One region of the Priestia sp. JV24 genome, then DNA from elsewhere that is predicted to be linked to it. Evidence: riboswitches for the same ligand, from Rfam matches in the RefSeq annotation. Region 1 holds a riboswitch; each other region holds the start of a gene.
The links. A riboswitch is a leader RNA that binds a small molecule or an ion and turns the genes downstream of it on or off. The one in region 1 is predicted to bind S-adenosylmethionine.
Positions count from the first base shown of each region.

Region 1 (10,727 bases):
TTTTATTGTTATGAGTATTCTAGCTGTGTTGATTGGAAAGCAAGACGGAGACTACTGAGGAATAGCGGAAGAGATGAGACCCCGCAGGAGCGCAAGCGACGAGAAGGCTCAGCGGCCGCCCGCGGAAAGCGAAGTCTTGCATGGAAATCAACAGTCGATTCCTACTAGCTCATGTAGCTCATTTGTTGGCCTTTAGATTAATTTAGCGATGTCTTAATCTCTTTTCATCGTTACTAACACAAGGTTATCAGCAGCTGCAGTGTGTTTTATAATTGAAAACTGATGTGCTTTGTACAGCTTAATCGCAGGTGTATTTTTTTCGGCTGTAGACACTATACATTCACATTCAGAATATCTTTGAAGTACATGTGTTAAAAGACAGCTTCCGATTCCTTTTCGAAAGTAACGAGGACGCACAACGAGGCGGCAAATCGTTAATCGCTCATTTTCTTTTTCAAACGACAGCACTCCTGCTAGCTTACCTTCAATCATTTCTCCGATAAACACTTCCTTGCTTTTCATAATATCTTCTTTGCTTTCTGTAAGCTGAGGAATATCTGAAAAACCAATGAGCCTTGCTTCTTCTTGATAAGCTTCTACTTGCACAGCTACTATTTGAAGAGCGATATCCACTCTTTGATGTTCGAGGATTTGAAGCATGAAAACCACTCCATTTCTTTCACAAATTTAGACAAATTCCATGTTTTCACTATATCCAAACGCCTTCCTTGTACATATTGTATTATGTACCGAATTAGCCAGGAGGTGTTTATATGCATATCACTGCTGAAAGAATTAGAGAAGCAACAGAAGCGATTGCTTCTACTGAGCTTGAAACGTTTATGTACCAAGAGCCAACTGCTCTTCACAGACGCTCTCGTCGTCGTTCTACTCGCCGTTCTACTCGCCGCACTACTCGCCGCACTACTCGTCGCACTACTCGTCGCACTACTCGCCGCACTACTCGCCGTTCTACTCGTCGTACTACTCGCCGTTCTACTCGTCGTTCTACTCGTCGTTCTACTCGCCGTTCTACTCGCCGTTCTAGCCGTCGCCGCTGTCGCTGCGGTTCACCTTGCTGCTCATATCCATGGTTTAATAAATCATTTGGCTGCTGCTTTAAAGGGCATGGCTGTGGTCGCTAAATAAATCTAAAGCAAGTCGAGTTTAAAACATACGCGGCTTGCTTTTTTTAAGATTTTTATTTTACATAATCATTCGTTTTACTCTTCTTGAAAAGGAAAACAACGTATAATAATGGGAAAGAATCTCTCTTAAAAGGAGGCCTATCCATGCACTTATCTTTTGATCATCTTGTTCATTTTTCACCTGATCCTATTAAAGCTCAGAAAGAACTAAACGAATACGGAATAAATGTCATTAAAGGCGGCATCCATGAAAAATGGGGCACTTTTAACACGTTGGCTTATTTTAACCTCAGCTATATTGAATGGCTTGGGCTTAGAGATATCGCGTTAGCTCAAAACGTTACAGATAATGACCTTATTCAGCAGCTTGTTAACGAACATACACCGCTTGGTCATTTTGGCCGATTTGCACTTCGTACAGATGATATGGATTTGCTAATAAAAGAGCTGGAAAGCAAGAACGTCACTGTAAAAGGTCCTGTAGCGGGTTCTCGCCAAACCAATGATGGAGAAAGACTTCAATGGAAAATGTGTTTTATTGAAGCTGACCACGATTCCCTGCCTCTTCCTTTTTTTATTGAATGGGGTGAACCAGAAGAAAAACGCAAGCCAAAGCTAGCGGATCTTTCTTCCCACCAAGCTGGTCAGCTGCAGCTAAAAAATATTTACTGTGCTGTACATAACCTCGAAGAATCCATCAGCAAGTGGACGAAACTGCTGGACGTTCAGTCTGGCGAAAGCTACAAAGACTCTTTACTTGATGCACGTTGTCAAAAACTATATGTCAATGGAGGAAACCTTATTTTTTGCAGCGGAACACAAGGTGTTGTCCATGATACATTAAAAAAAGTTGGAGAACGTCCATTTTTGGTTGAATTGGATCACGCTCTAACACCGCAACAAATTACCGTACAAGGAGCTTCTTTTAAATTCAACAAATAAATATCCGCGGACGGATGTTTATTTGTGTGCTTCTTTTATAGCTTGATAAATGAAATGAGGCAAAATTTCAAAGGAATACTGAACGTCTAATCTTTCGGTCCATTGATGCGCATCTCTTCCTAGCGGTCCAATGTTCAGCACCGGCATCTTCAGCTCCTCTAGCTCTTCTAGCGGGATATGATACCCTTTATTCCATAGGGGCATATTGGCTACTAACGTGTTAAATGTATGAAGCGGATGCTGCAGGCTGGCATAGCTTAAATCCGAAATTCCGCCAAAATAACTTTGTTCAACTAGCTCCAATTGGAATTGCTCTTTGGCAGTTGCCTGTACGTTTGACAAAATCTCTTGTACAAATGGATCATCATGTGAACAAACGGCCGGATAAAAAGGCGGCGTAAAAAATAAGACCATCATCGGAGCTGCTTCTTTACATAAACCAGCTAAAGAGTTTACTAATTTAATGGTTTTATTTCTGTCATCCTCCTCTTGTGCCAAAAGTGCTGCTTCCATTTCGTGCACATATTTTTCGCCGTGCTGTTTGACTGCATGAGTATAAAGTTCTTCATACGTCCATACGTTCACATCACGAGATGAACCCTCCATTCCCTCAGCGTACTGCCTAGCGGCTTTATTATAATGTTTTTTTACATTCAAAGCCGCTTTGTCAGCCGATTTCAACAGCAGATCTGTTACTTCTTTAAGAGAGCGATTTAACATAAATAAATTAAATAATACAACGGCAGAGTGCGGAACTTGAACTGAATACTCTTCTTTTAAATCTTTTTGTATCAGCACCGTAGGAGGTGGACTCGTTTCATCTCTTACTTTTTCGCAAAAATCAACGTTTAATTCTATTTCTTTTGTTAAATAAGAAGCTAGTAAATTAGCATTTAAACCAGCTAGCGGTTCCCCTACATGAGTTTCTTTTCCATAACACAAAAAGCTTGGCATGATTTTTCCAATCGATCCTGAGTACACATAGTTCGTTTGATCTCCAGGATAGCGGCTGAACACCGGTTCTGCATTTAGCATGAGAGAAAAATCCAGCTGATGTTTGCGGGCAAGTTCTAAAAGAACAGGCACTGCTTTTCTCATCCCAAGCGAATTTACTTCTTCATCCGGCACTGACAGCAGCAGGATGTTTCCGTCAAACTCCCCGTTGCATGCTCGTTCAACCATACTGATATGCAGGGCAATGCCTGCTTTCATGTCCATCGTTCCTCGGCCAAAAAGCCAGTCTCCTTTTATCATATCTTTTTGTACGTGCGCCGGAACTTGTTCCATATGGTTATAAAAAGTACTCGTTAATGTATCAGCGTGAAAAGCATCCTTTTTCCACTGTCCATAATCTTGTACATCCACTACATCGTAATGACTTACTAGTACAACTGTTTTATTCGTAATTTTCCCTTGAACAAAAGCTGTGACAATCGATCGCCCGTCTCCTGTTGAATGAAGCTCGACTTGCTCGTTTTTTTGAAAGTAAGGCAGCTTCAATAAATACGACGCTATCGATTCAGCCATTTCCACTTCTGCCATCGTTCCTGTCACGCTAGGTATAGAAACCAATTCGCTTACAAGTTTTTTTAACTGTGCTTTTGTTTGATACAAAGATGTTTTGTTCGACATACCCTTCATCTCTTTCCTTTTTCTAAATTTTCTATCAAACAAAACCATTCGTCAATCCCTTTGACAGAGACCCTTTCATTCTATCCCTATGTATCATAGTATGGCGCTGCCTTTACGCACATGATAAAAAAAGAGTGCGCGGCTAGGGATAGCACCGCACACTCTTTTTTTACTTTTGGTCATCTTCTAAAAAGTCTAGGATACGATCAATAAGCTGTTCGCTTCCTGCATCGTTTCCGTGTTCAAGAGACATTTCCATTTCAATGCTCCTTTCATAAAATATTCTTGTTTTATAACATACCACAATTCATTTCGAATGTAACCTTTAATTTGTGTAAAAATTTCGACAATTTATGATTAATTTTAAAATCTATTGAGTATTGATTATACCCACCAGATTCTTTGCTTGTCAAAAACCATGCTTTCTATTTAAAAACACTTAAAAAATAGAGGCGCGAGCAGACTTCTTCTATAAAAGACAGCCTACTCGCTCAAGCTTGGAACAGCATGATGAATAAATTTCTAGTTCATTTGCTTTTTGTATATCTTTAATATCTATGCCTACAGCATATGTACGAACATGGTTTTCGACCACAATTTCATAAAATGTTTCTAACTCACGATAAGCTACTTGATAATGCTTTCCTAATAATTTCACTGCTTCCTTTAATGCTTTCTCTCCTGTATGTGCTGCAACTGCTGTATGACTCATAAAACCCTCTCCTTTTAGAAAAATAAAAAAAACTCATTTTGCTTTGATGCAAAATGAGTTTTTCACCCGTTTTATCACCCAAAGCACATGCTTTGCTGGTAGGAGCACCTTACATTCGTAGGTTGCTGTGGAGTCAAAGAGCCAGATCTCTCGTCCACTCGTGATAACTTTTTAATTTAAAATTTATTTTATCAAACAATTCCATCCCCGTAAATAGAAAAATAAAAATATTTTAATTTTTTCGGTAATGGAATGAATTCAAAAAATGAAAGCTTAGATTAGCAAAATAAGAAGCTGCTACAAGCAATGCCTCTTCATTTAATGAAAAAGAAGGATGGTGCCATTCATATTCTCCAGCTGTACCCATCCATACAAAAAATCCTGGTACATGCTGCTGATATACGGCAAAGTCTTCTCCTCCAGGCGATTGTTCAGCTTCTACGACTTGATAACTAAGATTCTCTGCAGCGTTAATAGCCAGTTTTTCCAGCGTATCATCATTGTTTACTACAGGAAGATATGGATACCATTTAACGTCTACTGAAGCCCCGAAAGCTGCTCCAATCCCTTCAGCAGTTCGTTTCATAAGACCCGGTATTTTTTCTCTCGCTTCTTCTTGAAAGGTACGCACCGTTCCTTCAAGCGTTACTTTGTCAGGAATGACGTTCCACGAGCTCCCTCCATGGATTTGAGTTATGCTGACAACAACATTTTGAAAGGGGCTGAGATTACGGCTGACAATGGTTTGTAAACTAGTAACAATTTGACCAGCAGCAGCAATCGGATCTACTGTTTTTTCAGGGATGCCCGCGTGACCTCCTACTCCTTTGATGTCAATTTCAAAACGATCAACGCTTGCCATTAAAGCTCCCGATTTGATGCCAATGGTTCCTACAGGAAGATCCGGTTTGTTATGCATCCCAAATATCGCTTCTACTCCTTCGAGCACACCTTTTTCAACTAGCATTTTTGCCCCTGAAGCCGTTTCTTCAGCCGGTTGAAAGATAAACCGTACCGTACCGCAAAGCTCCTGCTGACGCTCTTTAAGAAGAGTGGCTGCTCCGATTATAGAAGCTGTATGAAAATCATGGCCGCATGCGTGCATAACTCCGTTTACTTCAGATGCAAATGGCAGATTGGTTTTTTCTTCAATTGGCAGCGCATCAATATCAGCTCGAATTGCGATAGTAGGTCCCGGCTTTCCTCCCACAATTTCCGCTACTGCTCCTACGTCTAATTGGAATGCATCAGCTATAGAAATATCATAGTGCTTTAACCACTTTTTAATACGTTTAGTTGTTTCATATTCTTTCATTGAAAGCTCTGGAAACCGGTGCAGCTCACGGCGTATGTCTATTAGCGTATTTAGTAGTAATTGATCTGTCATATTTATCACTCTTTCACATTTCTTAATTTGGAGAACTTCTCTATCTTTTATGACAAAGAGTGTACCTTATTAAATTTTTTATAAAGAAATACGGTCGTATAACCTTCTGCAAGGTGCTTTTCTTTAGCTTGAACATATCCTTTTCGTTCATACATCTCAACTAACCAAGGATGTTCTTTTGCTGTTCCTAAAGACACACCTGGTGATTTAAACATATTTTTTATTATCTCTTCCTCTACTAGATGCAGCAGCTTAGATCCAATGCCTTTCCTGGCAAACGACGGGTCTACTGCAAACCACCAAAGATGCGGAACAGCAAACGGACCTGGATGTTCTCCCCAAGGCATTCGTATAGACACAGTTGCAGCGATTCTTTTCTCTTCTTCATATACATAGCAAAGGTTTTGAGAAATATTTTTCTTAACGAGGGCAAGATCAGCAGTAGCTGCTAAGAAAGGAATGCCTATCTCTCGAATAGGCTTATATGCTTGTAGAGTTAAGTTCAATAAGTTATCTGCGTCGTCATTTGTTGCCAAACGGAATTCATTTTTCATCCCTTCGTCTCCTTATGTATAAATATTTTATTTAACTTATAAGTTTACTAAGAATTAAAAAAGACAGACTGCCGCCTTGCGTACTCACTATACAACTGCTTTTATAACGTGTCAATTTTCATTATCTCTTTCTATGAAAGCTATCATAAAAACCAATACTTACAGTTTATTATACTGAACAAATATCAATAAATCCCCTTACGAAACCCCTTTCATTACTTTCGTTAAATTTTCAACCGCCATTATAGAGCGACGTATGATAAAATAGAACACGGTAGTTGTAAGAAAAGCAAACAGAAATGTAATCACTAGCATAATCGAGGCTGCTTGCTCTTGTTTCATAATAAGATAATAATTTGTCACTTCAATTACAGTAAGTGTTATGACCATCATATATAGCATTTCACATGTAAACTTTGAAACGCTTTTTTTATTTTTCATTCCCTATACCATCTAAAGACATAGAATGTCTAATCTATATTAGTAGTATCGGCATATTTTTATATGTTTTTGTAAAAACTAAAGAAGAATTGAAGCAATTATTATTGGCGCTTTCCCACTAAATATTGGAATACATATCATTCTGCAAGGCGCTGCAACAGCAGTTGATAACTGTCTGATTATTCTTTCATTTGACCAAACTCTACCTTTGCTTATAAAATGAAGATTTGTAGAAAGGAGTACGAAAAATTTTATGTATACGTATCAAACAGGCAATCAAACAATTGACTACAAAATTGAAGTCGTTCCAAATAGAACCGATATCACGGTGCAAATTTGTGACAAAGAAGGGGTAAAAGTTATTATCCCAAGAGGTCTTAATGAAAACAATGTGCGTTCAATCATCGCACGCAAAGCAACATGGATTTTAAAACAACTAAACGGTTCACAGCCAGCTGAGGAAAAGCCAGCTGCTCCAAAGAAAGAAGCAGTAAAAAAAGAAACAGCTAAAAAAGAGGCTCCTAAAGCAGCAGCTTCTGCAGCTAAAACTGGTTCTTTTGAAGAGGGAGACAAATTCCCTTACCTAGGACGTCAATATCGATTAAACATCGTTCGTGGAGATGTAGCAAAGGCTGAAATGACATTCCGTGCAAAATTCATTGCTACAGTACCTGAAAGCTGGAACGAGCAGCAAACAAATGAAGGTATTGGACAACTATTAACAGAATGGTACCAAGGCCGCGCAGGTGAAAAATTCCAAGAAGCTTTGAAATCTGTTAAAAAAGCAGCAGACAATGCTCCTGAATCTGTTAAGTGGGACGAGTTAGGTGAAGAATACGCTACGACTCAAGATAATACAATCGTATTAAACTGGCGTTTGCTAACAGCTCCTCTTGCAACAATTGAATATGTCATTGCTTCTCAATTTACAAATGCAGATGAGTTATTCGAAGATGCAGCTGAACGCAAACAGTGGTTAAGCGATAACACCCTAAACGCATTTTAAGTTTATACATAAAAAAAGCACGCGGCGAACGCGTGCTTTTTTTATTTGGATAGAAGTACTCGAATAATCTCACTGCTCAAAAATTAGTTAACCTGATAGGTTCATTCAAGCGCAGTTTATAAACCAATATATAATATACATGTTTAAAGTTTTATTAATCTAATTTTAAAAGCAGTAAGTAAGAATAAACTGATTCTATAAAAAACTGATTCTTATCCTTTTAATACTCTAAACGCTTCTCTTACTTTTCGTGCAAAATCTAACGGTGGTTCTACGGATTCAAAATGCATATACATTGCTCTCGGCTCTTCAAATAGCCAATGGTTGTGAACGGCTGTAACCTTAATATCTCTTTTTCTAAGCTCCGTTAATAATGGATTTACCTCTTCTTGCAAAAGCACGGTTTCACCTAGATTTAGCGCTCTTCCCTTGCTATCTAAATCTTCAAAAGTGAAAAATTGAGGAGTAACTAATGGAGAGCGTGTTGGACGCCCTAAAATTTTAAAACGAATCGTCCGAAACTTTTGTACCAAACAAACGCCATTTTCATCTAAACTGCCTTGTCCACCTAGAATTCTCGCAAACTCCTGACACAGACTCTTTTTATTTTCCCAACTCATTATGCTGACTTCCTTTCGTATCATAACTTGTCCTTTCTTAATAAATATATGTGAAAGTTATCAAGTAGAAACGGCAAACACACAGGAAGACTACCTATTTTATAAATCCAGATTATCAAAAGTCATATTTATTTTTCTTTGTTCATATCAATAGCATGTATTTTTGAATTTAACTAAAAAGAGAAATTCAAATGCCAATTTAAAGAATTTACTTAAACAGTTTTTAAAATTGAATTTGTAGGGGGAAGTAAAATGAAAAAAATAGGAAAAGATGATTTTATTTCAGGGTTTGTTCCTCATCATAATCATGGCTCAGTCGACTACACTTCTGTTGCGTCAGGACATGTCCATCAGTGCCTCGATGTAACGTCTCCTCCAATTCAAAGCGAGGATGGAAGCCACATTCACTATACAGAAGGCTATGTTGTTTTTGAAGACGGACATACACATCATTACAAAGCCTACTCTGGCCCTGCTATTCCCATTGGCAACGGTATGCACGTTCACTATTATGATTTTTATACCAGTGAAGACAACCAGCATCGGCATCATGTCAAAGGTGTAGATCATCCTGCTCCGGGCGATAGATAATGAAATAGTTTAATGCAATTAAGCCAAGGTCTCAGCTTGAGTTCATATAACCGCTTTAATAAAAGTGAGGCTGGGACAAAAGTATCTTAGCCCAAGTGAAAAACGAACCATTGATCAACATGTTTGATGAGTGGTTCGTTTTTTTGTTACTTGAATACTGCTTCATCTGTTTCGTTCCTTCTAGCAGTTGATTGAAGGGTAAAACGAAGACTCCTGCGGGAAAAGCGTGACAGATGAGGCCCCGCAGGAGCGCAAGCGACGAGGAGGCTCAGCGGCCGCCCGCGGAAAGCGAAGTCTTGCATGGAAATCAACTGCAGTGTCATAAGCGGTTCAGCTCATGGATCTCATTTGTTCGTCTTTAGATTGGATTCATTCAGTTATGTCACAGCCTCTTTGTACATATATGATTTAAATGGAAGTCTCTCACCCCCTGCTTAATCTGCTTAATCAAAAAGGATACGCGAGCTCTTTATTCCAAAAATTCGACATACCAGGTCTTTGGACATGTCAAAGTTGCTACACCAATCGATATATTGTGTTTTAAAAGAAAGATACATATAATCAAGAAAATGTTTGATTTTGTTTAAATGTGGATACGTATACCTATAAGCAAGATAGCAAACACTTAAGATGAGTGGTTACGCTGTAAAAGTTGTAATGACCATGTAAAGAAAGGAAGTGCAGCTTATGAAAGGACAGAGCTTTTTTATTTTAGGACTTATATTTGCTCTTATCATTGCTGTGTTAGCTGTAATTAACAACGATCCTGTACAATTTAACTATGTATTTGGTTCACAAAAATGGCCTCTTATTTTAATTATCTTAACAACGGCCGTGTTTGGAGGAGTTGTTGCTGCTTCATTGAGCTTTGTAAAAATTGTTCAACTAAGAGGACAAGTGAAGCAGAAAAACAAGCGAATTGCTGAGCTGGAAGAAGAAATCAAGCTGCATAAGCCTGTTGAGCCTGTTGTGGAAGAAGAACCAAATCAACCAGCTACTCGAACTGAGCGCGCTCACTTATAATAAAGAAGAGCCGTTATTCCCTAGAATAACGGCTCTTTTCATTTTTTGTTCCCTCATGCATATTTTTATATTTTTGGCATACACGCATAAACAGATAGATATAGATATGGAAAACTTTAGTTCTGAATGGTACAATCAACACTGTTATATCTCTATGAAAAACTTAAATTGACAGTCTTACCGTTAAGAAGGTGTTCATCCATTATGGTCAATAAAAAACTAAAGCGTGAAATTCTTACATACACAAGCGTCATCCTCGGCACTGTTTTGCTTTCTGTTGTCGTTCAGCACTATTGGTTTCAGCCCTACACTGTAAAAGGCGATTCTATGAAGCCTATTTTGCACGAAGGCAATCGAATTATTATTAACAAACACAGCAAGCTGGAGCGCTTTGACATTGTCGTTTTGCAAGCTCCCTATAGCAGTGATTTTCTAGTAAAGCGCATCGTCGGCTTACCAGGAGAAACGGTCGAATACAAAGATGATGTTCTGTATATAAATAACAAAGTCAGAAAAGAACCGCATCTTCATAAATATTTATCCAAAGTACCCGCTTACGAGCGATTTACTGAAAATTTTTCCACGTACGAACTGTCTCAAGACGGCACGATACCCGATGGATACGTATTAGTGCTAGGTGACAACAGACGCATTAGCCGAGATGGCAGACA
Region 1 is NZ_JAPCIN010000012.1:31,430-42,156, reverse strand. It holds gene OK414_RS05905 (GNAT family N-acetyltransferase) at 214-660, opposite strand; gene OK414_RS05900 (CotG/ExsB N-terminal domain-containing protein) at 774-1,145, shown strand; gene OK414_RS05895 (VOC family protein) at 1,293-2,090, shown strand; gene OK414_RS05890 (M20/M25/M40 family metallo-hydrolase) at 2,109-3,722, opposite strand; gene OK414_RS05885 (hypothetical protein) at 4,192-4,434, opposite strand; SAM riboswitch class I at 4,503-4,604, opposite strand; gene OK414_RS05880 (amidohydrolase) at 4,667-5,821, opposite strand; gene OK414_RS05875 (GNAT family N-acetyltransferase) at 5,869-6,375, opposite strand; gene OK414_RS05870 (hypothetical protein) at 6,574-6,768, opposite strand; gene OK414_RS05865 (M48 family metallopeptidase) at 7,070-7,822, shown strand; gene OK414_RS05860 (DUF1259 domain-containing protein) at 8,035-8,442, opposite strand; gene OK414_RS05855 (YmaF family protein) at 8,695-9,033, shown strand; gene OK414_RS05850 (lipopolysaccharide assembly LapA domain-containing protein) at 9,721-10,056, shown strand; gene lepB (signal peptidase I) at 10,261-10,727, shown strand, end outside.

Region 2 (10,727 bases), 210 kb from region 1:
CTTGTAACGGCAAGCTCTGTTACAGAAGACTTTTATAAAACATTTTTCCGACGCAAGGCCTCTGACAAAGAGCTTGTGACGGTTGGAAGAGCTGCGGTTTTAGGTGTTGCAATTATTGGCATTTTGCTTTCTTTAAAACCTAGTGATACGATTTTAGGGCTGGTTGGATATGCTTGGGCTGGATTTGGTTCAGCTTTTGGTCCTGCTATTTTACTAAGTCTTTACTGGAAGCGTATGACTCGATGGGGAGCACTTGCAGGGATGATTGTAGGTGCTGCTACAGTATTAATTTGGGTAAATACTCCATTGAAGGATGCCCTTTACGAAATGATTCCTGGGTTCTTTTTAAGCTTATTAGCTGTTATTATTGTAAGTTTACTAACAAAGAAACCGTCAAACGATGTTCAAAATCAATTCATTGAAATGAAAGAAATCTTAATAAAAGAATCGAAATAAACAAAAAGAAGCTGAAGAAAAGTATGTTAGTTGAAGGAAGATCCGAACGAATTTGATTCTTGATGAAGAATCAAATTCGTTCGGATTTTTTTATTGGTATGGTGAATGTAGGTTTCATGTATGTAGGTGCTTCTAGCGGTTGATTTAGTTATGTCTCAATCTCTTTTTGTTTTTAATCTCCTTTTCTTATCATATATATACTAAAGATCAATAAAGGAGGTTTTTGGTATGCAACATTCTTATTTCCCTTATGAACCTACACAGCAACTGCGCGTAGATACACAAAATAGAGAAATTAAAGTAATTGGGGAAGGAAGTGTTTCAGCAGTTCCCAATGAAATTTCCATGACGATTGGAACCCGCACGGAAAATCGAGACGTTCAAGAAGCCTTAAAAGAAAATTCAGCTGTTTCAAATACTTTGCTGCAAGAGATAAAAAAACTTGGAATCAATGACCAGCAAATTGAAACAGCTTCGTTTACCATAAACCCTAAATATGATTACAGTGATGGAAAATCGACTCTTACAGGATACGAAGTACAGCACTTATTTAGAGTAAGAGTACAAGATGTAAAACAAGCTGGCGATGTCTATAACGCTACTTTTTCAAGCGGAGCCAACGTAGCGCAAGATCTTCAATTCCACGTTACAAATGATGATAAATATGAACAAGAAGCGATAAGTAAAGCTTTGCTTAACGCTAAAGAAAAGGCCTTTACCATTGCCAACACGCTGCAGCTCCCTATTAACCAAATCCCCATTTTAATCGAAGAAGGCCCCGTCTATCAGTCATCTGGCTCCTCGCCTAAGTTATTAGCAGCCTCTCCCCCTATTCAAGCTCAGTCCTTGACTGTATCTGCTTCTGTAAAAGTTACGTACACGTATTAATACTTATGGTAAACTATAGATTATTATAATGAAGAAACTAATTTAAAGGAGCTCTTTGCACAATGACTTCTGAACATTTACTAGCAGCTTATCAAACCCTATGGTTGAACCGTTCGTTCGCTTCTAAACAAGCCATGACAAGTGAAGATCAGCTTCACGAAGCCATTATGAAGGATTTAAAAGATGAAATGACTCATCCACGCGTCCGGCAAACACCGTATGTAAAATATCATCTTGGCATAAAAAGAATTCTAAACAGCAGTCTTTCCTCTGATGAAAAAGTTGCGCTTACGTCCCTATACACAAACCTTTTAGATAGCTGTATATAACGGATATCAATCCAGTGTAAAGACGAACAAATGGGATAAAGGAGCTGAACGGCTTGTGACACCGCGGTTGATTTCCGTGCAAGACTTCGCTTTCCGCGGGCGGCCGATGAGCCTCCTCGTCGCTTGTGCTCCTGCGGGGTCTCACCCCTTCCGCTTTTCCCGCAGGAGTCTTCGCCTTGCCCTCCAATCAACCGCTAGAAGCAACGAAATAGATGAAACCTACGTTCACCGTGACAACAAAAAACAAGAACTATTAATCAGTAATTTTGATTAATAGTTCTTGTTTAACTTTAACTAGAATACTTTTGTCCCAGTCTCTTTTCTTTATTTAATTAACGCCTTTTCTTCTAAGCTTTGAAAAACAGCGTTAAAGTCTTGCTTCAAATCCTCGAATTCCTCTAACCCTACTGAAAGGCGAAGAAGTGAATCAGTAATTCCTTTTTCTTCACGCACTTCTTTTGGGATACTCGCATGAGACATTGTTGCAGGATGCGTTAGAATGGATTCAACTGCACCTAGACTAACACCAATTGAAGCCAATTTGACTCCTTGTAAAATATGTCGCGCTACTTTTTCATCCTGTACTTGGAAAGAAATCATAGCTCCATATCCATTTGCTTGTTCTGAAATCAGTTTGTGGTCTGGATGACTTTTTAAACCCGGGTAGTATACACGGCTCACTAGAGATTGTTCTTCAAGCCACTTTGCAAACTGCAGCGCTGTTTTTAACTGCTGATCTAAACGAACTTTTAATGTCTTAATTCCTCGAAGCAGTAAAAAACAATCCTGCGGTCCTAAGATAGCACCAAAAGCATTTTGTACAAACTTTACTTCTTCTGCTAGCTTTTCATCGCTTACCACAACTAGACCGCCAATGACGTCACTGTGACCGCTGATATATTTTGTAGCACTATGAATCACAATATTTACGCCAAGGTCAATCGGCTGCTGTAGATAAGGTGTTAAAAACGTGTTATCCACAATTGTAAGGAGGTTGCGCTCCTTCGCCAAACTTGCTACTGCTTTAATATCCGTTACCTGTAAAAATGGATTTGAAGGGCTTTCGATATAAATAGCCTTCGTATCTTTTGTGATAGCTTCTTCTACTTTCTCAACCTTCGTTGTATCAACAAAAGTTGTTTTGATACCAAACTTTGAAAATAACCGTGTTAATACACGATATGTCCCGCCGTACGTATCATGTGAAACTAAAATTTCATCCCCTGATTCAAAAATAGATAACACCGATGAGATAGCAGCCATACCTGATGAAAAAGCAAAACCAGCGTATCCATTTTCTAGCTGAGCAATGCTGTTTTCTAAAGCCTCACGAGTTGGATTTCCTGAACGAGAATAGTCATAGCGGCCGTTGTTCGTCTCATCTTCTTGGTTAAATGTAGATACCTGATAAATAGGTACGTTAACCGCTCCAAAATGACCGTCAATTCCTGTATTTGCATGAATTAAGTTCGTACCAAATCTATATTTATTATTGTTGGTATGCATCAAATGCCTCCTTCAAATCTTTAATTAAATCATCTGCGTGCTCAATTCCAACTGATAATCGCAGTAAACAGTTTGTTACTCCGACACGATTTCGAATTTCTTCCGGAATATCAGCATGTGTTTGACGAGCTGGGAATGTCATTAAACTTTCCACGCCCCCTAAGCTTTCTGCAAATGTAATAACTTTGACATTTTCTAAAAGTACTGAAACGATGTCAGGGTGTGAGACAGCAAAAGAAATCATGCCTCCAAATCCAGTTGCTTGTTTCTTCATGATTTCATAGCCTGGATGTGTTTCAAGACCAGGGTAATACACTTTTTCCACGAGATCATGAGCAGTAAGCCAATTTGCAATTTTCAGTGCATTTTCATTATGCTTTTCCATACGAAGCGCTAGCGTTTTAACACCGCGTAATAACAGCCAGCTATCCTGTGGACCTAAGATTGCCCCAGCTGCATTTTGATAAAAACGAATTTTCTCTCCTAAGCTACTACATCGAGCCACTACAAGACCAGCAACTACATCATTATGACCCCCAATGTATTTGCTTGCACTATGTATCACAATATCTGCTCCAAGCTCTAAAGGACGCTGATAATAAGGGGACATGAAGGTATTGTCAACGATAGTAAGCAAATCATGCTGTTTAGCTAACGCAATTGCTTCTGGCAAATCAGTCACGTGCATCATTGGATTCGTAGGTGTTTCAATAAATAAAGCTTTCGTATTGGGACGAAGCGCATCTTTTACTTGTTCGAGATGGGCTGTGTTGACGTATGAAACAGTAATTCCTTGCTCTGAAAAAATTTCATTTAGTACTCGGTACGTTCCTCCGTATAAATCCTCTGATACAATTAAATGATCTCCGTTTTTAAATAGTGCTAAAACTGCCATTACCCCCGCCATTCCTGAAGCGAATGCTACTCCTACTTCTCCTTTTTCCAAAGCAGCAATTGCTTCTTCCAATGCTGCACGAGTAGGATTTGCCGTACGTGCATAGTCAAATCCTGTACTTTGCCCTAAAGCAGGATGAGCAAATGTTGATGCTTGGTAAATGGGTGTTGTAATAGAACCTGTTGAAGGGTCACGGCCTACTCCTGAACGAACTAATAATGTTTCAATTTTCATCTATTTCTCTCCTTAACTCAAAATAAAAAACACTCTTCACAGATGGAAGAGTGTTCGTTTATACACGATTTCTCTCATCTGTTAGAACAATACTGATGTTCCACAGGAATTAGCACCGTTCAAATGAATGTTTCATTTGATGGTTGCCGGGCATCGCAGGGCCAGTCCCTCCGCCACTCTGGATAAGAGTTCTATATAATTGTTGGTGATTAACGTTTGTTGTTAATAACTTTAATAAAGATTTTCTGTATTGTCAACATAATTTTCTAAAAAATTTAAATCGTCTCATTTGTTTATTCAATATACTTGTCCTGATAAGCACATAAAAAAAGAGACGAAAGCGAGGTCTCTTTTTCTAAGGCAAGTGTACAGATTTTACGTGAGCTAACTTCCAATACATACTTTCTCCATTTGCCGTAATTAGTTCAACAATATTATTAGAAACTTCTTTAAGTACGCCAATTTTTTCTGATTGATCCCCTAAATCTAATACAACCAGTTGATTTTCATATTTTTTAAGCTGCTCTTCAAAGTTTCTGACAAAAGGTGCAGAGGCAGGTCTTACTGGGAGCTCTTTGTCACTTAAAGAATAAGGGGTTAACTCATTACTGTAAGGGGTAAGCCATTTCAAATGATGCAGAGAAACAAAGACATTTTTATACACTGGAGAATAAAACACAAGATAATCATTCAGCACGCTTGTAATATAGCCATGCAATGATTTTCCTCCTGTTACATAAATTTCAATAAATTTCCCTTTTGCCTGCTGTAAAATATTACGATAAGAAATCCGCTGACTTTCTTCTATTAAGTTCTCTTCTATTTCACGTAAAACCGTATAGTCTTCTTCTGATACTTCCCGCAAACGATGCATGTGTAAAAGAGGAATATACAAATAATCATGTCCATTATACAAAACCATAATATCTAATCCAAGATCAATAAGTCTGCCAACAAATGTCGTTTTACCTGAAATATCTAACTCTACAATTTTATTGATATAATGATTCATACTCATTCTCATTCTCCTCCTTTTTCCTATATGATAGAAAAGGTGCTTTATAAGCACCTTTTATGTTCCATTTCATCATGCTTTCCAACGATAATTTTTCGTTTTAATAACTTTCTCGGCCGGTGCTGAAGAGCGTGAACCCGTACGGCGTCCTCCCGAGCGATCACCTGTGCGGCGTCCTCGAGAACGATCGTCTGTGCGTCCACCCGTGCGGCGTCCTGTACGTCCACCTGTGCGGCTTCCCGTACGTCCGCCTGTGCGACTTCCCGTACGTCCGCCTGTGCGTTCTTCTGTAGACTTCGCAGCTTCAGTCTCTCCATTTTCTTCTGTTTCTTCATTATTTTGATTGTTATCGTTTTGCTTAAAAGCCCCTTTTGCTCCTACACAAATGGTTTTAACGTGTCTTGGCTGTAAGCGTAATACTTGATTATTCTGCACAAGTGTAAATGTACCATTTCGGCTTTGTACTAACACGCCCTCTACAGCTTCAGGTCCTCCATTATTGATTGATACCCATTTATGAGAAAGGTGGGCAAAAAGATCGTTAAAACTTTTGGATTTCATATATTCTGGTTCTTGGCTCACTAAGAGTTCATTTGCAGATTGACTAGTTTGATTTCCATTGTTGTTTTGATATTCACTCACACTCTTAACGTGTTCAGTATTAATATAGATGACACCGTCGTCCTCTGTGAGTAATACTATATAAGCAGATTCAAATGAACCTAAGACATCAAGAAGCTGACCTGCTTTTTTCTCAGGTCCACCTTGGTTAACCTGCACATATTTAGTTTTCATCAATGATAAAGTTGTAGCAAAAGTTTTTCCTCGATATAATTCTAATTCTGCGCTAATTCCAGTAAACGTTTGTGCCGAATTTGACATAGTATCTTCAGTGATACTTTTTACATGGGCTAAGTGATAATATACAAGTGTATATTCTTGTTGATTATTATTTTGGTTATTTTGGTTGTTTTGGTTGTTTTGGTTGTTATTTTCACCATTATTGTTATTATTGTTATTGTTGCTTTCCACTGCTAAGATTAAATAATCTGATTGCACGTCAACTAAATAACCTGTTTTAGATTCAGGTCCTCCACGATAAACGGTCACCACTCTTCCTTTTAGGGGTTTGAAGTGAGAAGAATAGCCTTTATCAGGCATTTGTATATTTCGGCTGCGTTTTTGGCTTGATTTTTGGCGCGGATTTTGATTTTGCCCTTGTTCTTGGCCATAGTAATAGTTACTCATTGTTTTTCCTCCTTATTAGTTATCCTTATTGGTCATTCATACTGTATATATACGTATCATGTACAGCTATTGATTTCCTGCATTTGCCTATTATTAACAAAATCCACTGTTGCCTATAAATTGCCTATAAATCTATCTCTTTTTAAAGAGTCAAAAGGTTATTTTCAATATACGCTGTTCGTTCTTTTATAAAAGACAGCATAAATTCCGGTTCTTTGTAAAATTGTTCCAAGTTATCTTTTACGTAAGGATCTTTTAATACATAAGGAGCAATATACTCATGCAGTTGATAAATGATTGGTTTCATGTATTCTATTGTAAATTGATTATTTAGAACATTGTTCATTTTTTGAATATATCGCTTTTTAATGCTGTTCACGGCCAGTAAGCGAGCTGTAAGCGTATTAAATCCTTGTGCGCGGACATAGTCTCCTTCCATTACTTTTCCATTTACATCCCTTCCCCAAGTTGCATCATAATCCCATGGGATCAGTTCAAAGCGCCCGCTTTCATGATTTAGATAGAGAGCATAGTTATGGACAAAACCGTCGTAATTCTGCATACAAATAATACCGACTAACCAAGATAAGTAGCGGTCGACGTTCAGGTACTTCTCAATATTCTGTTCGAATTCCGTATTTGTCCACGTATTAAGATTAAATATAAACTTTTCTAATTTTTCCTCATCCCCTTCTCTTACTGCTTTATCTTCATATCCAGATAACAAAGTTGTTTTCGGCCTTTTATCCAAATCGCTCATTAAAGAAAAATTCGCATCTCCGTCCACTGCATAAAATATGGATCCATCCGCTAAATTTCTTTTTTTCAAAAATAGTTCGTCTACCGATTCGAGCTGAAGATATATTCCTTCATTTTTCCCATTAATCTTAAGGGTGACAAACTGAGAATGCGGAGATAAAACGTCCAGAGAAGAGAAAAAATCGAGGGACAATTTGTTGCGCATAAGCGATGGATCTTTGTATTCAGCGTTTAGGTGTATTTCTTTGGCTCGCTGAAATATTTTTGGAGAATAAAATTCAATATAATATGACTTTTTTTTCATCTTCCGAATGTGGGAGCCTCTTAGCAGCAAATCAATATCGTAGCGTTTTTTGTTAAACTTCATCGTTGCCTGAATCGCTTCTTCTGACCAAATATCTCTTTGCATTTCCTTTAAATCTTTTACATTCACAAACAGAGCGTATTGAGGGATTTCTTTTTGCTTCATTATTCGACCACCTTTCTTCAATTATTAAAGTATATGAAGGGTAAATTCTCCATGATACCCCACCGCATCAACTATTTGCGCAAACTCCACTTTTGACTCATATCAAGGACAAGCATCAGTGCGTATTCTATTAATGCAAGACCTAGTCCAATTGACAAGGAGGTTTTTGTATTGCATATTACACCTGAAAAAATTAAAGAGGCTGCTGAAGCCCTGGAATGTACAGAACTGAAATCTTTTATGTTTCAAGAGCCAACTGCCGGTCCACTAACAAAGCCGCGTCGCTCTTCTCGTAGCACTGGCCGCTCTCGTCGTTCTACTCGTCGTTCTTCTCGTCGTTCTACTCGCCGCTCTCGTCGTTCTACTCGCCGCTCTCGTCGTTCTTCTCGCCGCTCTCGTCGTTCTTCTCGCCGCTCTCGTCGTTCTTCTCGCCGCTCTCGTCGTTCTTCTCGCCGCTCTCGTCGTTCTTCTCGCCGCTCTCGTCGTTCTACTCGCCGCTCTCGTCGTTCTACTCGCCGTTCTCGTCGTTCTACTCGTCGTTCACGTCGTTCTACTCGTCGTTCACGTCGTTCTACTCGTCGTTCACGTCGTTCTACTCGTCGTTCACGTCGTTCTACTCGTCGTTCACGCCGCTCTTAATTTCTCTAAACACTCATCTTTATTGCAAAAAAAAGCCGAAGAACCATGAGTGTCTTCGGCGTTTTTTTCCACTTATAGTAGGGCACATTTGGAAATATACTAAGATGGATGTTATTCATTTTACATAGAGAAGGAGAGGTTTTATGAAAAAAAGCAAGCATCAAATTTCAACTTCATCAACAACAGATGTCGAAGAAGTCAAACGTTTAAATGCTCAGTCTGGATTAACTTACAATGAAGTATTTACACTTCTTGGAGAAACCTATTTGAAAAATCAAAAGAAAAAATAATAAGCAGGGACTAGAAAACACCTTCTAGTCCTTATACTTTGAAAATCCCGGAAAACCCTTTAACTAGGGATGTTAATTGGTTCATGGCTCCCATCATCTGCCCCGCAGTATTCATCATCTTGTTCATATCGTAATTGCCATCACTCGATTTAAACTGAGACATTAATGACTGAAATTGAGAAGGCTGAGGCTTTTGTTGCTGAGCTTTAGGGTATGGATTAAAAGGCGCACCTGCATTATTGTACATGGGCTGCTGGTACATTCCGTTCATGTAGGGAATTTGCTGAGGACCAAAAGGCATTTGTTGCTGAGCGTACGGATGTTGCGGCATATAAGCTTCCGTCCATGGCTGCTGATGATACTGCGGAAATGGATGTACCTGACTTAAATCAAAACGTTCTGGTTGATGTTGCTCATAATACGGATAATGCTTACTTGTATACATGCAAAATCAATACCTCCTTTTTAATATTACATAATATATAGTATGTATGCAGAAATAAGAGGTGACGTTCGTCTACTTGTACTTTTGGAAAACACATTCAAAAATATGTAGGTTTCTGTCGAAAGTTTAAATTTTTCAAAAAAACGAGATTATTTAAATATATGGTACGATAAGAACAAGTGATACTACGATACGTAGTGGCACAAATGGGGATTAGGAGGGAATTTACATGTATGTGAACGAACTTCAAGAAGCTTTTATTGCGGTGAAACAGTATGAGCCGCAGTCAAGTAATGAATTACTCGATTTTGCTCAGCAGCAGTATTTAAAAGGTTTTTTAACTCCTATGAATTACAAAGCCGCTGTACGTGAACTCGAACAAATTGGAGCTACTAAGCCCGATTTTAGTGCACAAGATGATTAATTTTTTTACTACCACCGAGAAATCGGTGGTTTCTTTGTTTCCTATAAAGTGGACACATACTTCTTTTTTGACTTGTTTATACTATAAAAGCTTTAACGTAGTATTCAATAAAGGAGGTCTATCTCATGAGTCGTGGAAAACATTTTGATCATAAAAAGCAAGGCCAAAGTGCAGCAACTAAAACAAATAACACCGTTGCTTCTAAACATACTGAAAAAGTTGATTATCATATCGATACAGTCGCTTCACAAGATCACCCAGCTGTTTCTATCCAATCTCAAAAAGACTTTGATTGATATGATAAAAAGAGGCTGGGACATAACAAAATGAAGCCAATCTTGAGACGAACAAATGGGATACATGAGCTGAACCGCTTATGACACCGCAGTTGATCTCCAATCAACTGCTAGAAGGAACAAAACAAATGAAACCTATGCTTCTCATCAAAAAAAACGAACTACGAATCAAAAGTTTTGATCGATAGTTCGTTTTTCATTTCGTGTAAAATACTTTTGTCACAATCTCATACATAGAAAATCCCCACCTTATAAGTCTCAACGGAAGGCCGGGATTAATTATTCAATATCGACTCGAGCACATACTTATTTGAGTGATACATCTTTTTAAATCGCTTTTCTCGCGTCTCGGGATAAAACGACTGTAGTACAACGTTTTGTAAATTTTCTTTTAACGTCTCTATTTGATTAACATGAATATATTTTGGTCGCTCTTTCTTCAGCCATTCCGTTACGAGACTAGCCCATTCATCAAGTTCTTTGAAGAAAATATCTCCATAAGGCTTTACTTCTTCAAAAAATTTCACTTCATAATTTTCTTCCTGTTGAATAGACGCTAATCGTTCTACAGCTACTTCATTATATTGAAACATGATCTCCGTACTTTTTTTCACATCTTCATTCATCGTTATTCGTCACCTCTACGATGACTATTGTAACATAAACAGTCTTTATACTGTATGAAGAACCATTTCTCTTCGGCTTCTATTCCATTCTGTTTCGGAAGGCATGCTTTCATACACAGCTACTTCAATTTCTTGCAGTGATTGGTCAATGCGATGAACTTGTTCCATATATGTTTCTTCACAATGTGTAAATGCTTCATTTATAGAT
Region 2 is NZ_JAPCIN010000012.1:238,163-248,889, reverse strand. It holds gene putP (sodium/proline symporter PutP) at 1-456, shown strand, start outside; gene OK414_RS06955 (SIMPL domain-containing protein) at 685-1,344, shown strand; gene OK414_RS06950 (hypothetical protein) at 1,407-1,673, shown strand; gene OK414_RS06945 (hypothetical protein) at 1,574-1,864, opposite strand; gene OK414_RS06940 (trans-sulfuration enzyme family protein) at 1,998-3,179, opposite strand; gene OK414_RS06935 (trans-sulfuration enzyme family protein) at 3,163-4,308, opposite strand; SAM riboswitch class I at 4,380-4,497, opposite strand; gene OK414_RS06930 (hypothetical protein) at 4,664-5,326, opposite strand; gene OK414_RS06925 (spore coat protein) at 5,396-6,484, opposite strand; gene OK414_RS06920 (CotH kinase family protein) at 6,714-7,799, opposite strand; gene OK414_RS06915 (CotG/ExsB N-terminal domain-containing protein) at 7,971-8,438, shown strand; gene OK414_RS06910 (hypothetical protein) at 8,582-8,728, shown strand; gene OK414_RS06905 (YppG family protein) at 8,760-9,173, opposite strand; gene OK414_RS06900 (YppF family protein) at 9,403-9,597, shown strand; gene OK414_RS06895 (hypothetical protein) at 9,723-9,893, shown strand; gene OK414_RS06890 (YppE family protein) at 10,169-10,519, opposite strand; gene OK414_RS06885 (hypothetical protein) at 10,565-10,727, opposite strand, start outside.
Region 2: it holds a riboswitch for S-adenosylmethionine, as region 1 does, so the genes downstream of both, OK414_RS06935 (trans-sulfuration enzyme family protein) here and OK414_RS05885 (hypothetical protein) in region 1, are expected to answer to the same signal.

Region 3 (10,727 bases), on a different contig from region 1:
AACAGCTGAAGCTATTTGAAGAAATTCGCTCCATTGCAGCGGAAAAAGCGGGGCTTGCACCTCAAGACAAAGCAACTAAACTATCACCAGCGGTTCCAAAAATGACGATTATTTCTCCTCCTATGGACCATCGCGACGGGACTGGCAGAGAAAAAGCTGCTTCTCAAATGGACGTATTAATCCGCATGATGTCGATGCAAAAACCGCATCAAACGCTTGCGATTACAGGAGCAATTTGTACAACGGCGGCTATCTATACAAAAGGCACGCTTCCGTCAGAAATGGTTCAATTAAAAGGCGATACCGTTCGACTTGCTCATCCAATGGGAATTATGGAAACCAGCGTGGATTTAAAGAAGGGACAGGTTAACGGAATCAAAGTAGTGCGTACAGCCCGTCTTATTTTTGAAGGATTTGTTTATACAAAGCATACGTATGATGTATGTTTATCAAGTTAATAATGTTCTCTAAAAAAAGCTCTTTCTAGGAAACTAGGAAGAGCTTTTTTATGTTAGACTATTTTTACTGAATATTGAAAAAGTGGGTGAAGGTATGAAAAAAAGAACGTATATTGATCTAAGCCACATCATTGAAGACGGAGTTATCACACATAAAGGCTTGCCGGCACCGATCATTTGTGACTATTTAAGCCGAGAAGAGTCTAGAAAGCTGTATGAACCAGGCACTGAATTTCAAATCGGTAAAATTGAAATGGTCACGAATACCGGTACGTATATTGACGTGCCGTTTCACAGATACAAAGACGGAGCGGATTTAGCTCAAACGGCTATTGATAAAACAGCCGGGTTAGAAGGAATAGTCGTTTCAGTTGACCCGACTTTAAAAGCGATTGATGAATCTCATTTTCAACATGTAGATGTAAAAGGCAAAGCGGTATTAATTCATACGGGATGGGATCACTACTGGAATACAGCCGATTATTTAGAAAATCATCCATACTTAACAGAAAGCGCGGCAGCTTATTTAGTGTCTCAACAGCCCGCTCTTGTTGGAATTGATTCGATGAATATTGATGATACAAAAGGAAAAGCAAGACCAGCTCATACGCTGCTGTTAGGAGCGGACATTGTGATTGCTGAACACTTATGTCGCTTAGATCAACTAACCGAGTCCTTTTTATTTTACGCCGTGCCTCCTAAAATAAAAGGAGCCGGAACGTTTCCGGTAAGAGCATTTGCGGAGGTAGAAAGAAAATGATCCAATTACATAGATACAGCGAAGTACAGGAATTTAAAAACCAAGTAGAGCCGCTTTTATCAAAGAATGAAGTTCTTCATAACTTAGCGCTTGGCATTTTACACAGCTTACATGAAAACAGCAAACCAAATTTTATGGGTGTTATTTTAAAAGACAGCCGTGCTGCGCTTGTGTTGCTGCAAACCCATCCTCGGCAAGTCATACTGTCTCAAATACAGCAGCTAACGGAGGGTGAACTAAGCGAAGCGGCAGAGCTATTACAAGAAATCGACATACCGGGCTTAGTTGGAGAAAGGCAAACGGTTGTATATCTTTCTCAAAAACTAGCGGCGCTAAAAAATCAAGAAGCTTCTTTAAAAATGGATCAGCGTATTTACCGGTTAGACAAAGTAAAAAAAGCTGCGGAAGCTGAAGGAATGCTGGTAAAAGCAAAGTTGGAGCATCTTCCGCTCGTGACAGAATGGATTTGGGAGTTTATGGACGTCATTGGAGACCCTGTATCAAAAGAACAAGCTGTCAAAACAGGAGAAGCTTTTATTAAAGCAGAACGGCTATTTTTATGGGAAGTGAACGGTGAGTATGTCTCGATTGTCAATGCTACGCGTCCAACGGCCCATAACATTACGATTAATTTTGTATACACGCCTCAAAAAGAACGTAAAAAAGGCTATGCCTCAAGCTGTGTATCCACGCTTTCTCAGCTTATGCTAGACAGAGGTTTTCAAACGACAAGTCTATACACAGATATGACAAATCCTACGTCTAACAAGATTTACATGGAAATTCGCTATGAACACGTAGCCGATTCCGCATTAGTTTTACTTCATGAAAAAAAGTAGCAGGCTGTCTGCTACTTTTTCTATTACTTAAGGTTTTTTAACTAAATTAACGTGATTTAACGTTTTGCTATCATCAAAAATGAATTCAAGATCATAGGCGCCGGCATGATAGGTGTACTTCGTTTGAGTAGTACCATCACCTTTTACTTTGCCTGTAAAGTTCGGCTGACCTAATTCTTTCTTTAAGTTAGCTTGCGTGATGGAGCCTAGATTTGTTTGACGCTCTACATTTGTACCAAAATAGCGGATTTCGTTAATGACGTTATTTTGATCATAGCCAAATGCGTATCCAGGGTGACCCATTTCCGCATGATAGTAGTCAAAGTTGTTTGATGAACCTTCAGGCGGGGGACCGAACTGATCGCGAACGTCTTGACGCAGTGTTTTGCCAATTTTGAAGTCTACCGTTAAGCGTGGCACCTCACCTTTTACTGCGGCGTTGTAAATTTCATTAATGTTTTTTACAGCTGTTTGACTTTGACTGTTTGTTTCTTGAGATGTAGCTGCATGTGCTGGTGTATCAAGCTGAGCGACAGGAGCAAATCCAAACGCAGCAATTCCTGTAATCGTTGCAGCCGCCGCTGCTTTTGATATTCGTTGTTTCATTTTCATGATTTTTTCCTCCTATATATAACGATTTAGCAACCTCAGTCTACCTAAAAGAACAGGTAGGCCAGAATAGTCAAGGAGTCTTAGTTTAGTTGGTAACTGATATATATAATGTAACACGTCTTTTAGAATGTAAACGTCAGTTAAAGTGAAAAGCAAAAAACGATTCATTTATCATAGGCGAAAAGATTGGTTTCTGTTCCTTTATTAGGTAAAAAAACGTAATATAGAGAGGGTTCTAATGTTTTATAAAAAACTAGATAATAATTGTAAGTATGATACAAAAAATCAAGTATTTGTTAAATGTATATATTGCTGCTGTGTATCTAGGACTTGGCGTAAAAACAAGTTTAGGGAAATCTGTTGTATTAAATAGAAGAAAAAGAATGGTAAAGGAGAGAAAGTAGTGTCAAAACGATTTGTGCTCACCGTAGCGGCTGGAGGATGTATCATAATCTTCGGCGCGCTGCTGCTCTTAAATTGGGAAAGAGTGTTTGGAGATTATCGTCCCGTTCAAACAGCAACAGCTGTATTCAAGTTAGAAGTGGGAAGTCAAGGTGTAGCAAGGACTACAGATTCAGACGATGCTCTTCATTATATGGTGAAAAAAGGACATTTAGATGAATATATTCAACTGATGAATGAAAAGGGATACGTGTTAAAAGAAAAAGATATTGATCATAATCGACTTGTTTTTAACGATGGACAAGAGGATGAGCAAATTTACTACAAGCGCTTTGCCAGGAAGTATACGATGATTGATGGAGAAGGGTAAAGGATTTACATGGTATTTTAGTAGACTAAAACCTTATAACCCTATCTGTTTTTAAAGTTTTTTGGCGGAAAAGAAAAATAATATTGACAATTATGACAAAAAGCTTAATACTGACTTTATTACATAAAACAAATACAATTTGTTTCCTTATCAAGAGAGGTGGAGGGACTGGCCCTGTGAAACCCGGCAACCGCTGTCTATGACAGAATGGTGCCAAATCCTTAAGAGTGTATCGCTCTTAGAGATAAGGAAGAAGCTGAAACAAAGCTCTTCCTTATTTATTTAAGGAAGGGCTTTTTATGTACAAAAAATAATGAGGTGATAATTTGAACAAAGCAGACCGTATTAAACGAATGAAAACACCGGAAATTGATCCAAAGTATGAAGGACGAGTGCCTCCGGGTCAGGTAGTAACGGAGCGCTTTCCGATTTTACATGAAGGCGACGTGCCGGAGTATAACTTAGAGGAGTGGACGCTTCGAGTGTTTGGATTAGTAAACAAAGAAGTGACGCTTTCGTATCAAGATATATTGGACATGCCGCAAATAACGGTGAAATGTGATATTCACTGCGTAACGAGATGGACAAGGCTTGATAATGAATTTACGGGCGTGCTGTTTACAGACTTTTTAAAAGCAGTTGGCGTGGAGTTAAAAAGTAAATACATCATGCTGCATGGAGATAATGACTATACGTCAAACATTGAAGTAAAAGATTTACTGAGAGACGATATTCTTCTCGCTCATTCCTTTAACGGAGAGCCGCTTACAGCTAAGCACGGATATCCGCTGCGATTGGTTGTTCCGCATTTGTACTTTTGGAAAAGTGTTAAATGGCTTCGAGGCTTTGAAGCTATTGATGAAAATCATCCTGGCTTTTGGGAGCAAAACGGCTTTCATCTTAGAGGAGATCCGTTTAAAGAAGAGCGTTTTTCTGGAGAAGATTTAGGTATTCCAGAAGATGAGTGGGTACATAAAGACTATGATTAATGAAAATGCCTATGCGTGTGCATAGGCATTTTGTCAGCGCTGGCGGTTTAATTCCCACACAACATGGCGAAGTTCAGGCAAAATCAGCTTGGTCATCGCTAGACGAACCGCACCGCTTGATCCTGGTGTAGAAAAAACGGCTTTTTCGTTAATCGTCCCGGCAATTGCCCGGCTCATAATCGCAGCGCTGCCAATATCTTCGGTGTAGCTCAGCATGCGAAACAGCTCGCCAAACCCAACGATTTCTTTATGAATCAGCGCTTGAACGGCTTCAATGGTGACGTCTCGTTTTGTGATGCCCGTCCCGCCGTTTGTGAGAACAACGTCAATGTTCTCATCACTGCAGCCAGCAAGTATGGCTTGTTGAATCGACGTTTGGTCGTCTTTTACAATTTCATAGGAAGCGATCTGCATGTCGTGTTCTTTCAGAAGCTGGATTATTAGCGCGCCGCTTTTATCGGTTTCTTTCGTACGTGTGTCTGATACCGTAATGACTTTGCAGCGAACGGGCTGAGTTGCTTTAGATTTATGTTCGTGTACGCTCATTATGTACCTCCTTTATGATTCCATACGTTTATAGTCACCGTTTTTGCCGCCAGATTTTTCAAGCAGATACGTTTCGCCGATAATCATGCCTTTATCAATGGCTTTGCACATATCATAAACGGTTAGAGCGCAGGCAGAAGCAGCGGTTAAAGCTTCCATTTCAACGCCCGTTGAGCCTTCCGTTTTAACCGTTGCTTCTATTAATAAACGGTACTGATCATTGCTTGTATCCCAGTCAAATGAAAGGTTTACGCCTTTTAATAAAAGAGGATGACACATCGGAATAATGTCAGACGTGCGTTTTGCTGCCATGATTCCCGCTACTTGTGCGACAGCAAGGACGTCGCCTTTTCCAATTTTATGTTCTACAATGGCTTCGTGAATTTCTTTGTTAACAAGTATGCTTGAACGAGCTGTTGCGACGCGGCGCGTAATAGATTTTTCGCTAATATCGACCATGTTGGCACGGCCTTGATCATTAAAATGTGTAAAAGAAGACATCGGTGTTTTCATCCTTTTTCAGTAAATTTTGTTGTATGATAGAAATAGTGAGATATGCTATGATTTTACACCATAGTGCAAAAAGTGAACAGACATAAAGGAAGTGAAGAATGTATGTTAGAAAGCAGAACACCTATTTCAATTCCTGAAGCAATTGAAAAAGTCATGACATATAAAAGAAAAGGCAGCATCGAGCGCGTATCGATCACCGAAAGCTATGGACGCTATTTAGGAGAAGATATTATCGCCGACCAAAACGTTCCTCATTTTAATAAATCGCTTTATGACGGCTTTGCGGTTCGAGCGCAAGACTGCGTAGAAGTCTCAAGTGAACATTCTGTAGAGTTCGAAGTTGTAGGTGAAATCGGCGCTGGCTCTGTTTTTGAAGAAGAAGTAAAGCCGTTTCAAGCGGTGCGCATTATGACAGGAGCGCAAGTGCCTCATTCATGTGATGCGGTTGTGATGCTTGAAGTAACGAAGTCGTATGAAAAAGAAGGCAAAACGTATATGGCGTTAAGCAGGCCAGCTTCAAAGTGGGAGCACATTGCGTTAAAGGGAGAAGAAACAAAAAAAGGAGACGTGCTTGTTTCGAAAGGGACGCGAATCAATCCGGGCGTCACGGCTTTTTTAGCTACGTTTGGCTATGCGGATGTCGCCGTGGTGAAGCAGCCTGTGGTTGGTGTATTAACAACGGGAAGTGAACTGCTTGATGTGAACGAGCCGTTAGAACCAGGAAAAATCCGCAACAGCAATTCTTATATGGCACTTGCGCAAATCGTAAGAAGCGGGGGAATTCCGAAATATTTAGGGAAGCTTGAAGACGATTTTGACCGCTGCTATGAAGCGGTAGAAAAAGCGCTTGAAGAAGTGGATATTTTACTGACAACCGGTGGGGTATCCGTTGGCGACTATGATTATTTGCCGGCTATTTATGAAAAGCTTGGTGCGAACGTGCTGTTTAACAAAATTGCGATGCGACCGGGAAGCGTCACAACAGTCGCAGAACGAAACGGACAGCTGCTGTTTGGACTATCAGGAAATCCTTCTGCTTGCTATGTCGGGTTTGAACTGTTTGTTCGTCCGATTGTTCGCAGTTTTTTACATTCACCACTGCCTCATTTACATAAAACAAAAGCGGTGTTAAACGGACGTTTTAAAGAACCTAATGCTTTTACGCGAATGGTGCGAGGAGAGATTTCAGACGAAGGCGGAAAGCTTGTTGTGACGCCTGTTGGCATGGACAAGTCAGGCGCTATTTCGTCATTAGCTGCAGCAAACGCGCTGATTGTTCTTCCAGGAGGAGAGCATGGATATGATAAAGGAACAGAAGTGAACGTGCTGCATCTTGAAAAAGAAGGTACGAGCTCGCTTTGGGTATAAAAAGTTTATTTTTTATGTAAAAGTTCTAGTCTGAATAGTGTTCAAAATGCTGGTAGATCAATAATGTATCAAATAAATGAAAAAGCGAGTAGGCGAACGGGTCCTTGAGTATTAAGGGCTCGTTTTTATGATGTGTTCTGGAAAGAGCGATTATGTTAACTATAATTGTATAACATATACAGCCTGGAAATGAAAAAACTACCTTGGAGTTAGGGAGAAGGTAGTTTTTTCTATGATGTAATTAGATTTCATGAGTGATGCTTCATTGCATCTTGGCTAGTTTGCTTAATAGACAAGAAATATATTCATACTAATTTCAAAGGCTTCTTTATTTTGGGTATTAGTGAGTAGTTTCAAAAGATATATTTACTTAACGAATAGTAACTAATAACGTTGGGAACTTTATCTATTAACAAAAGGAAAGGAGGAGAAATTATGCGAAAAAAATGGTCTGTTTTATTATGTACGTTAGCTTTAGCTATGATGACTTTCATCTTGCCGGTTAATGCTGAAAACAATAACGTAGATAGAACAAATTATAATGATGACGTAAATACTTATAATGATGACGTAAATACTCGAAATGTCACTACAGCAACTGATGTGGATGATGACAATGATTCACCTTGGGAATTACTAGGATTACTAGGATTAGCTGGTCTTTTTGGTCTTAAAAGAAGAGATGACCGTGAAGAAAAAGTTCGTTAGTATCTATTTTGCATGAGTAGAGATAAATAATGGTTGTCAAAAATTAGCTTTCTAAAGAGTCCATAAAGGTGTCTTCTAGCAATTAGGGACACCTTTGTTATTTTCTATAAAGCACATTACGTTGACTGAATCTGTGTAGGCTTTACATAAAAAGTAGAAAAAGCTCCCTATTTCTGTAGGGAGCTTTTCTGCTGCAGAATCGTTTCTCCCATAGATCGATGCGTGGCGGCATCTTCCACAGGTTAAGTAAATAGTGGAATATTATTGGTATTTTAACTTACAGCTTTTAGTTTTAATTTAGAGTTCAAGCTCCATAAGCTAAATAGCCCGGTCATTAACCCAAGTATAATGCTAGACCAAAGTACCTCACCTGTTAATGAATAAATAAAAGGAAAAAGAACAAACCATAATCCGCTAATAAGGGGAATCCAGTTTTGCCATGAATTCCATCCTGGTTTATTCGCTCCTAAAAGAGATGTGATGACTTGGAGAATTCCAAATACAATACTTGCTGAAGTAGCTCCTCTATCGTATGAAAAACCAAGCATCCACGGGGCAATAACAAACTAAATACCGATTATAGCGTTAATAATACCTCTTATTTTCACCGCATTCCCTCCTCAATGTATGACACTCTTTATGATGTCATTATTAAACTATATGTTTGTAAGTGATGTGTGTTGAGTATTCTTCAACGCCTGTTGAGATTTTTTCAACTTTTAATATAGGAACAAGCACTTCTGTTGATCAGTTCTCATAAGATGTTTCAAAATCAAATATAAGAAAGAGAGTGGAAAACGAATGTACTATTGCGTTACTTGCTGCAGATTGCAAAATGAAAATCTTATTAAGAGTAAGCTGTTTGAAAATGGAGTCTATATAGATCCATTTGTAGGAGAGAAAATCCCTTTAGGTATGTGTGCACATAGATGCAACCACGAGTCATGCAAACGATGTGAAAAAGAACAAATCATCAAAAAGATTGTGCCAAAGGAATTATCTAAATTAAAGAAAGCCATAGAATATTTACCTGCTCATCGTCATGATTCAGAAAAAGTTCCGTTTTCACAATAACTAGCGGCATGCCGCGTCCAGTTCGCTTAATAAAATTCAGTTTTTATTCTGTAAGCTGATTCATCACTAGTTGTACAGCTATTGCATCGTCTAAATAGCCGATTGGAAAGACATAGTCTGGGATAATATCGGTAGGCAAAATAAAATACAATAGCGCACTTCCTAAAATAGAGCGTTTGGCAGCTGACGTTTCTTCGTTACAGTATTCAAGATACATTTGCTTTAGTTGATCAATAAAGGTTCCGACACTGCCTACTTGCTCTATTTTGGTTTGAAAGTTATTACAAATCATGCTGTGTCCTTCGTCTGTCTGTGCATATTGTTTATATTTTGTTAGTTCTTGTTCTACACGTTCAATCGTAAAGTTTGTATCCACTATATTAAAAGATTTAAGTATTTCTTGAATTTTATCGATGGAGTAATGAATGCCTGTTTCTAGTTCATTTTCTGTATGGTTTGAAGCAGCTCCAGTAGGGTCAATCAATGCTTCAAGAGGAGTATTTAAATAGTGTGCAAATTGTTTTAAATGGTGTAGATTTGCTTGCTGTTTTCCATTTATAATCCGTGAGATAGTTGCCGTATCAATCCCCGTAAGTGAGCTAAGTTTCCGCATAGATAAAGCATTTTCCTTTAATAAAGACCTTAATAACAAACCAAGGCTTTGGTCATGTTGGATCTTAGACATAGCGATTCACCTCTTCATATTTTTCAACGCGCAGTGATTATTGTATTGAAGGTTTATCAACAATATATGCAACAAATAAGCAAATCTCCTCAACATTATCAACAAAAGGAGAATACAAAATGGAATGGTTATTCATATTAGGTTTTGCATTATCATCGAGTATAGATAACTTCGGTGTAGGAATATCATACGGAGTTCGAAAGGTAAGGATAAAATGGCTTTCTAATTTACTGATAGCGGCTATTTGTTTCCTCTTTAGCATGGTGGGAATTACGTTTGGTAGGTGGATTTCAACCATCTTACCAGGAGTTTTCCATGTTATTGTAGCCGTCGTATTATTAACGCTAATTGGGATTCGAATTATTTTATTAGTCGGCTCCCAGAGAAATAACGGAATTGATCAATTAGATAGTACGGGTCAAGTAAAAGTACACTCTATTGGATGGATAGAAAGCAGTGTTTTAGGTGTAGCACTTTCAGCGAACGCACTTACAAACGGTCTAGGAGCTGGTTTGCTTGGGTTATCACCTTTAGCTATTTCGCTTACATCAGCATTTGGCAGTTTTATCACAGTATGGCTAGGGGTAATGGTGGGGCAAAAAGCCGCAAATGTTCAAATTGGGAAATTTACATTGAGTCAATGCGGAACGTTAATAAGCGGAATTACGATTTTAATTGTAGCCTTTACTCAAATATTTTAAAAGAAAAGGCGCCACTTACTAAAGCAAGTGGTGTTTTTTTTGTGTGTTTTGTAGTAACTAGTTTTCCATAGGTTATACAAACTAAAAAATAGATGATTAATACTCTTATCAATGCTACATAAGAATTTATTTAATGAAGAGGTAAGAAAACTTCATTCTTTCTTATTAAGTTTTAATCGTATTTGAGAAGGGTATAGTATTATTTAGTCAAAGCGCCGGAATAACTGTCGCAACTGTTATCTCGTTTGCAATCAATATAGATACACTATTCTAAAAACCAGCTGTACACCCCAAAACAAAGCTGGGAACATCTAGTTTTGACAGACAAGAATGCAAAGCGTAGAATTGTTCTAATGAATAGATAATTCACTAGTTTAAGAGTCTTAAAATTTAGGTTGATTTTATATAAGGGAGCGTACACACTTGAAAAATCAGTTTGCTCAATTAATACAGAATAATGAAAGCGTTCATATTTACTACAATATTGACGATATGAGAAGTTACTTAGATAATCTTGTGTCTTATATTGTTTCGGGGATTGAACAAGAGAGACATACGTTAGTTATCGAAAGTGAGAGACTAATTCCGCTGATTTTTAAAAAATTAGAGGGAATTCTGACTAAAGACCGACTAGCATATATACATACCATTAATAATTTTGATTATTACTGTTCAAGTGGAAGCTTTCAGCCTGCCATCATT
Region 3 is NZ_JAPCIN010000022.1:129,567-140,293, reverse strand. It holds gene OK414_RS19905 (2-methylaconitate cis-trans isomerase PrpF family protein) at 1-458, shown strand, start outside; gene OK414_RS19900 (cyclase family protein) at 553-1,218, shown strand; gene OK414_RS19895 (GNAT family N-acetyltransferase) at 1,215-2,057, shown strand; gene OK414_RS19890 (YjgB family protein) at 2,085-2,669, opposite strand; gene OK414_RS19885 (hypothetical protein) at 3,073-3,441, shown strand; SAM riboswitch class I at 3,586-3,692, shown strand; gene OK414_RS19880 (sulfite oxidase-like oxidoreductase) at 3,768-4,430, shown strand; gene OK414_RS19875 (molybdenum cofactor biosynthesis protein B) at 4,464-4,976, opposite strand; gene moaC (cyclic pyranopterin monophosphate synthase MoaC) at 4,989-5,477, opposite strand; gene glp (gephyrin-like molybdotransferase Glp) at 5,592-6,857, shown strand; gene OK414_RS19860 (WGxxGxxG family protein) at 7,293-7,565, shown strand; gene OK414_RS19855 (hypothetical protein) at 7,838-8,125, opposite strand; gene OK414_RS19850 (DUF3973 domain-containing protein) at 8,367-8,639, shown strand; gene OK414_RS19845 (DUF1232 domain-containing protein) at 8,683-9,324, opposite strand; gene OK414_RS19840 (manganese efflux pump) at 9,444-10,025, shown strand; gene OK414_RS19835 (MEDS domain-containing protein) at 10,449-10,727, shown strand, end outside.
Region 3: it holds a riboswitch for S-adenosylmethionine, as region 1 does, so the genes downstream of both, OK414_RS19880 (sulfite oxidase-like oxidoreductase) here and OK414_RS05885 (hypothetical protein) in region 1, are expected to answer to the same signal.